One region of the Paenarthrobacter sp. YJN-5 genome, then DNA from elsewhere that is predicted to be linked to it. Evidence: riboswitches for the same ligand, from Rfam matches in the RefSeq annotation. Region 1 holds a riboswitch; each other region holds the start of a gene.
What was found. A riboswitch is a leader RNA that binds a small molecule or an ion and turns the genes downstream of it on or off. The one in region 1 is predicted to bind S-adenosylmethionine.

Region 1 (2,254 bases):
AGATCATGAACGGCTGAGGTCTTCGGCAAAGAAGGCTGCGCCCAGCTGGCCCGCGAGCTGGCCGATCTCCGTGAGGAAGCCGTCGTGCCCAATGGGGGCTTCGATGATGTGGACCGGGACGTCGCCCGGCAAGGCTTCGGCGAGTTCGTGCGACTGTGCCGGGAAGTAGAGCCGGTCGGAGTTCACGGCCGCCACAAAAAACTGTGCCGTGGCCCGGGACAACGCTTCCTTGAGCGGGCCGCGTCCCCGCCTGACGTCGTGGGACATCAGGGCCTCGGTGATCGCAATGTAGCTGTTGGCATCGAAGCGGCGCACCAGCTTGGTGCCCTGGTGGTCCAGGTAACTCTCCACCTGGTAGCGCCCCCGCTCCCCCAGCACGGCGGCGGCCAGCGGTTTCTCCTGCGGCTGCGCTTCCCGGCCGAAGCGGAGGTCCAGCTCCAGCGCGGAACGGTACGTGATGTGGGCAATCCGCCGCGCCAAGGCAAGGCCGGTTTCAGGTGCCGGGCCATGGTAGTAGTCGCCGTTGTTGAAGTTCGGATCCTGGCGGATTGCGAGCGTCTGTGCCTGCGCAAACGCGATCTGCTCCGCGGTGCTGTAGGCACCTACGGAAATCACGGCGCAGCGCTCTACCCTGTCCGGGAAGGTCACCGCCCATTCCAAGGCGCGCGCCCCGCCCATCGAGCCGCCCAGCACTGCATGCCACTGCCGGATCCCCAAGGCGTCGGCGAGCCGGGCTTCGGCCACTGTGCTGTCGCGCAGGGTCACCAGCGGGAAGCGGGAGCCCCAAGGCTTGCCGTCCGGGGCTTGCGACGACGGCCCGGTGCTGCCGTAGCAGCCGCCCACGATGTTGATGGAAATGACAAAGAACCTGTTGGTGTCGATCGTTGCGCCCGGGCCAACCAGCTGCTCCCACCAGCCCTCCTCGTCCGAGGCGCCGCGTGCAACGTGCGTACTACCCGTGAGGGCGTGCTCCACGAGGACGGCGTTTGAGGCGTCGGCATTGAGCTTGCCCCAAGTCTCATAGGCCAGGACAACGTCCGGGAGAAATCCGCCGGCTTCCAGCTCCAGGGAACCCACCCGGGCGTATTTGACGGTTCCGTCCTGTTCTTCCGATGTGGGAAGGGATGTGGCAGTAATGGTCATTCCTTTGACACCTAAACCTCGCGCTTGCCCGCCGCCGTTATTGCGGCAGGCCAGGTCCTCACCCGGGGCACCCCACCGCGGAGGAGGGTTGCCGGCCAGCAAGCCGGGGCTGATCGCTGGCACTCATGACCTAACACCTAGAGTTTAGGAAGAGAACGGCCGTTCTGGCGAAGAATGTGACAGCAGTATGACGGTTCAGGGCGTTTTAGTTCACGAATGCGCACGTGACGGGGCCGCCCGGCGAAGAATCCTCAGTCCGGGCGGCCCGCCGCGACGCACGTCAGGCGGGGTCAGGCACCCTTTGCCGCGCGGAATCCTGCCTCGAGGTCGGCAATGATGTCATCGATGTGCTCGATTCCCACGGACAGGCGGACGAGGCCCGGGTTCACTCCGGCAACGGCCTGCTGTTCAGCGGTCAGCTGGCTGTGGGTGGTCGACGCAGGGTGGATGACCAGGGAACGGACATCACCGATGTTCGCCACATGGGAGTGCAGTTCCAAGGCATCGACGAAGCGCTTGCCGGCTTCGACGCCACCCTTGATGGTGAAGGCAACAACGGCTCCCGTGCCGCGGGGACCGTACTTGCGGCCACGGTCGTACCAGGGGCTTGATGGCAGGCCCGCATAGGCGACCGCTTCGACGTCGTCACGGGCTTCAAGCCATTCGGCCACCTTGGTGGCGTTGGCCACGTGACGCTCCACCCGCAGGCTCAAGGTTTCCAGGCCTTGGGCAATGAGGAAGGCGTTGAACGGCGATACTGCGGAACCGAGGTCGCGCAGCAACTGGACGCGGGCCTTCAGGATGTAGGAAAGGTTGGCGCCGAGGGCGCCGTCCTTGCCGAGGTCCCGGGCGTAGACCAGGCCGTTGTAGCTGGGGTCGGGGGTGTTGAAGTTCGGGAAGCGCTCCGGGTCCTGGCTGAAGTCGAAGTTTCCGGAATCCACGATTACCCCGGCAATGGCAGCACCATGACCACCCAGGTACTTGGTGGCCGAGTGGACCACAATGTCCGCACCCCACTCGATGGGACGGATCAGGTAAGGCGTGGAAAGCGTGTTGTCCACGATCAGCGGGACACCCGCTTCATGGGCAACCGCGGCGACGCCTTCGATGT
Region 2 (2,254 bases), 1.4 Mb from region 1:
CCAGACCATGGACCGGTTCAAGGCCCTGGACCTGCAGATCGAAACCAAACCCGACCTGACGCCGGTCACCGATGCGGACAAGGCAGCCGAGGAAGCCATCCGCGGCCAGCTCTCGCGTTCGCGTCCCCGCGACGCCGTGCTGGGCGAAGAGTTCGGCAGCAGCGGCCATGGATCGCGGCGCTGGATCATCGACCCCATCGACGGGACGAAGAACTTTGTCCGGGGGGTGCCGGTGTGGGCAACCTTGATCGCCCTCGTTGACGAGGACGAGCCCGTGGTGGGTGTGGTCAGCGCGCCGGCACTCGGCAAACGCTGGTGGGCCGCCAAGGGCATGGGAGCCTACACAGGGCGGTCCCTCGCGTCGGCCACCCGTTTGAAGGTCTCCAACGTCTCTTCGCTGGCGGACGCGTCACTGTCCTTCTCGAGCCTTTCGGGATGGAAGGAGCGCGGAAACCTGGACGAATTCCTTTCGCTCACTGACGACGTCTGGCGGACCCGCGCCTTCGGGGATTTCTGGTCCTACTGCCTGGTGGCCGAAGGTGCCGTAGACATCGCCTGCGAACCGGAACTAAACCTTTACGACATGGCTGCATTGGTGCCGATCGTCACGGAGGCCGGCGGCAGGTTCACCTCGCTTGAGGGCGAAGACGGCCCCTTCGGCGGCAACGCGCTGGCCACCAATTCCATCCTCCACTCAGAGGTCCTGAAGCGCCTCAACCCGGAGATCGACGATCTCCTTTAGCGCGCTCCGGCAACAGCCGAACCGTAATGCTGCGAATAATCGACGGCGACAAACCCACTTCAGGGTGCCATCGCCGTCGATTATTCGACCAAAACGGGATTCGGCTCTCTCCGTAACAAACCGCTTAACAAACTCCTTCCGCTTTGAATCGTCCGCGGAAGGTGCCCTAGTCTCTTTTACAGGTCACGAGTGCCAGCGCTAAACCCCGGTTTGCTGGCCGGCAACCCTCCATTCGCGGTGGGGTGCCCCGGGTGACGACCAGGCCGGTCCGGAACGGATACGGCAAGCGCGGATCCCTTGGAGGGGTCCTTCTTGAGTGAGGTCCCATGAGCACTGTTACGTTCGATTCCACCGTCCTGCCCGCTTTCGGAGATGACCACGCGGCACACGAAGCCCTCGCAGCGCGACCGCTGGCCGCCGTCACCGGAGCAGAGCTGCAGGCTCCCCTGATCCAAGGGGGACACGTCAGGTACGCAAACCTTGACTACGGCGCGTCGGCCCCGGCCCTGACCATCGTCTCTGCCTACCTGAACGAGATTCTGCCCTATTACGCCAGTGTGCACCGTGGCGCCGGTTACGCGTCCCAAATCAGCACGTCCGTCTATGAAAACTCGCGGAACATCGTGCGGGACTTCGTTGGCGGCCGGCCGGATGATTCAGTCATCTTCACCCGCAACACCACCGATTCGCTGAACCTCCTCGCCGGATGCCTCCCCCGGCTTGACGGCGCACCGGCCGGTGAAGTCCTGTACCTCGACATCGAGCACCACGCCAACCTGCTCCCCTGGCAGGGCGTACCGCACCGCAGCGTCATCGCCTCCCCCACGTTGTCAGCCACCATCGCCAACCTGCGCGATGAGTTGAGCCAGGGCGGAATATCCTTGCTCGCTGTGACCGGCGCTTCCAACGTCACCGGCGAAATCCTGCCGATCGCAGAGCTCGCAGCGTTGGCGCATGAGTTCGACGCGCGGATCGTCGTCGATGCAGCCCAGCTCGCCCCGCACCGGCGCATCAACATTTCCGAGAGCGACGTGGACTACGTCGTCTTCTCGGGGCACAAGCTCTACGCGCCCTTCGGCGCAGGCGTCGTGGTCGGCCGTCCCGATTGGCTCGACGCCGGAACCCCCCACCTTGCCGGCGGCGGCGCCGTTCGTGAAGCGCGCCTGGATTCGGTGAGCTGGGCAACTGGTCCGGCCCGGCACGAGGGCGGTTCCCCCAACGTCCTGGGGGCAGCCACCTTGGCGCGGGCTACCCAGGTGCTGGCCGGCTTGGACCAACAGGACTGGCACAACCATGAGGTTGCCATCCGATCCTTCCTGGTTGAGGGCTTGGAATCCATTGAAGGGGTCACCGTCCACCGGATCTTCAGTGATTCCACCGACACCATCGGCGTCGTCAACTTCTCCGTTGAAGGCTTCGACGCGGGACTGGTGGCGGCTTACCTGGCCGCCGAGCACGGCGTAGGCCTGCGCGATGGCCGTTTCTGCGCCCACCCGCTCCTGAAGCGCCTCG
Region 3 (2,254 bases), 2.1 Mb from region 1:
ACACGATGACGTCGGCGCCGAGGTCGCCGCAGCGCTGGAGCAGGGGAGTGGCAAAGACGTTGTCCACCACCACTGTTGCCCCGGCGGCGTGCGCGAGCTCGCTGACGGCTGCGATGTCCACGATCTCCTGCATCGGGTTGGAGGGGGACTCGAAGAACACCGCGGTGGTGGGCTCGGAGAGGGCAGCGCGCCACTGGTCAAGGTCGGGGCCGTCCACGAACACGGTCTCCACGCCCCAGCGCGGCAGGATCTCGTTGAGGATCACAAAGCAGGAACCAAAGAGCGAGCGGGCGGCAACCACCCGGTCGCCGGCGCCCAGCAAGGCACCAAGGGCAGTGAAGACTGCGGACATGCCCGACGCCGTCGCGAAGCAGGCTTCGGTGCCTTCAAGGAGACGCAGCCGCTCCTGGAAGGTGGCAACGGAGGGGTTGCCGTAGCGGGAGTAGACGAAGCGTTCGTCTTCCCCGGTGAAGGCGCGCTCGGCAGCTGCCGCCGACTCGTAGACGAAGCCGGAGTTGAGGAAGACGGGCTCCGCCGTTTCCTGGAAATTGGTACGGTCAAGGCCACCGCGAACGGCTTGGGTGTCTGGATTCCAGCCGGCGGCGTCAGGGTTGAAAGTCACTTCTTATTCGTTTCCAAGGTTGGTTGGCAGGCCGCGGTTTTTCCAGCCGTTGACGGTTCGTTCGCCGTAACGGTCCGGTTCACCTTCGAAGCCTTCGAGGACGTTGTAGGCGGTGAAACCTGCCTGTGTTGCGGCGATGGCCGCAGCAATGGAGCGCTGTCCGGACCGGCAAAGGAACACAAGCTCAACGCCGTCTCCCTCGGGTGCCTGTTGCTGCAGGTCTTCGATGAAGCGGGAGTTCGGGACGCCGCCTGCAAGGTTCCACTGGATGAACAGGGGATCGTTTTCCGTGGCCTTGGTGTCGGGGATGCCGATGTGGGCCCATTCGCCCTCGGTGCGGACGTCCACCAGGATGGCACCGTCCTGCAGCTTCGCCCAGGCATCCTGCGGGGTCAGGTCTCCGGCGTAGCTCATGCGTGGCCCTCGAATGCTGCCTCGTCCTCGTCGTTCTCCAGCTCATCCACGGCATTGGCCACGGCGGCATCCGCGCTGGCGACGGCGGCAGGCAACACCACGGCCTGTGCCACGATGACGTCCGTGCCGTTGAAGGTGGCCGACGGGCTGCCATGCAGGACGTAGCCTTCAGCGAGGGCGTTGCTGATCCGTTCGCAGAAGTCCCGGGTGTCCGGGCCCGTGATCAAACGGTAGGAAAGTCTCTCTTCGGTGGGTTCAGGCATTAATGTGCTCCTCAGTCACGCTTGCAGTTCGAAGTGTCGAATACGCCGAGTAGTCACCTGAGGCACCCCGCCGCGGGAGAGGGTTGCCGACCAGCAAGTCAGGGCTTGGCGCTGGTACTCATTACTCAAGAAGAAAATAACATCCGCGGCCGTTGCGACGCATGTGGCGGGTGTCCCGCCGTCGTCATGTTGCGTAACCGGACCGGCCGCCGGGACTGGACCATTTAAGACGTCACGGGAGCATAATTGACGCAATACGACCCCCTGTAACTTCGCATGAAATCAGGTCGCGGTGAACGGACAGAGCAGTTCTACACTCAAGCCCATGCTGCATTTCGGATGGTTCGTGGGCCATGGATTCGGTGTCCAGGGCTGGGGGACTCCCGGCTACAGCCTGGGCTACGACTGGAAGAAGCCTGCGCTCTACCAGGAGGCCGTCCGGGCTTTTGAACGCTCGGGGCTGGACCTGTTCATCATCGAAGATTCACTCACCGTCCCGGACACGTACGGCGGCACCGCGGAAGTGTCGCTTGCGCACGCCTCCTTCGCTCCCAAGCACGATCCCCTCGCGCTGGTGCCGTACCTGCTGTCCGCGACCGAACACCTCGGCATTGTGCCCACCATCAGCGCGTCCTTCTACCCGCCTTTCACCGCGGCCAGGCTCCTTGCCACCCTGCAGCATTTCTCCGGGGGCCAACTCGGCTGGAACGTGGTGACCTCCGGCAGCGACCTCGCCGCGCAGAATTACGGACTGGACCAGCAGATCGAGCACGACCTGCGGTATGAAAAGGCGGAGGAATTCGTCGACGTCGTTCGGCGGCTTTGGCGGAGCTGGGAACCGGACGCCGTGCTGGAGGACGTGGAGGCAGGCCGGTTTGCGGACCACACCAAAGTCCATCCCATCAACCACGACGGGCAGTTTTTCAAGGTCCGGGGTCCGCTGAATACGGCACCC

Region 2: linked by a shared signal. The riboswitch ahead of HMI59_RS07855 (aminotransferase class V-fold PLP-dependent enzyme) and the one ahead of HMI59_RS14430 (homoserine O-acetyltransferase) in region 1 are both predicted to bind S-adenosylmethionine.
Region 3: linked by a shared signal. The riboswitch ahead of HMI59_RS02895 (DUF1737 domain-containing protein) and the one ahead of HMI59_RS14430 (homoserine O-acetyltransferase) in region 1 are both predicted to bind S-adenosylmethionine.

Annotation. Positions count from the first base shown of each region.
Region 1 covers NZ_CP053544.1:3,053,835-3,056,088, forward strand. The annotation lists gene HMI59_RS14425 (hypothetical protein) at 1-17, shown strand, start outside; gene HMI59_RS14430 (homoserine O-acetyltransferase) at 4-1,143, opposite strand; SAM riboswitch class IV at 1,159-1,274, opposite strand; gene HMI59_RS14435 (bifunctional o-acetylhomoserine/o-acetylserine sulfhydrylase) at 1,434-2,254, opposite strand, start outside.
Region 2 covers NZ_CP053544.1:1,650,447-1,652,700, reverse strand. The annotation lists gene hisN (histidinol-phosphatase) at 1-742, shown strand, start outside; SAM riboswitch class IV at 924-1,037, shown strand; gene HMI59_RS07855 (aminotransferase class V-fold PLP-dependent enzyme) at 1,069-2,254, shown strand, end outside.
Region 3 covers NZ_CP053544.1:617,868-620,121, forward strand. The annotation lists gene HMI59_RS02885 (O-succinylhomoserine sulfhydrylase) at 1-622, opposite strand, end outside; gene HMI59_RS02890 (rhodanese-like domain-containing protein) at 626-1,036, opposite strand; gene HMI59_RS02895 (DUF1737 domain-containing protein) at 1,033-1,299, opposite strand; SAM riboswitch class IV at 1,312-1,425, opposite strand; gene HMI59_RS02900 (NtaA/DmoA family FMN-dependent monooxygenase) at 1,592-2,254, shown strand, end outside.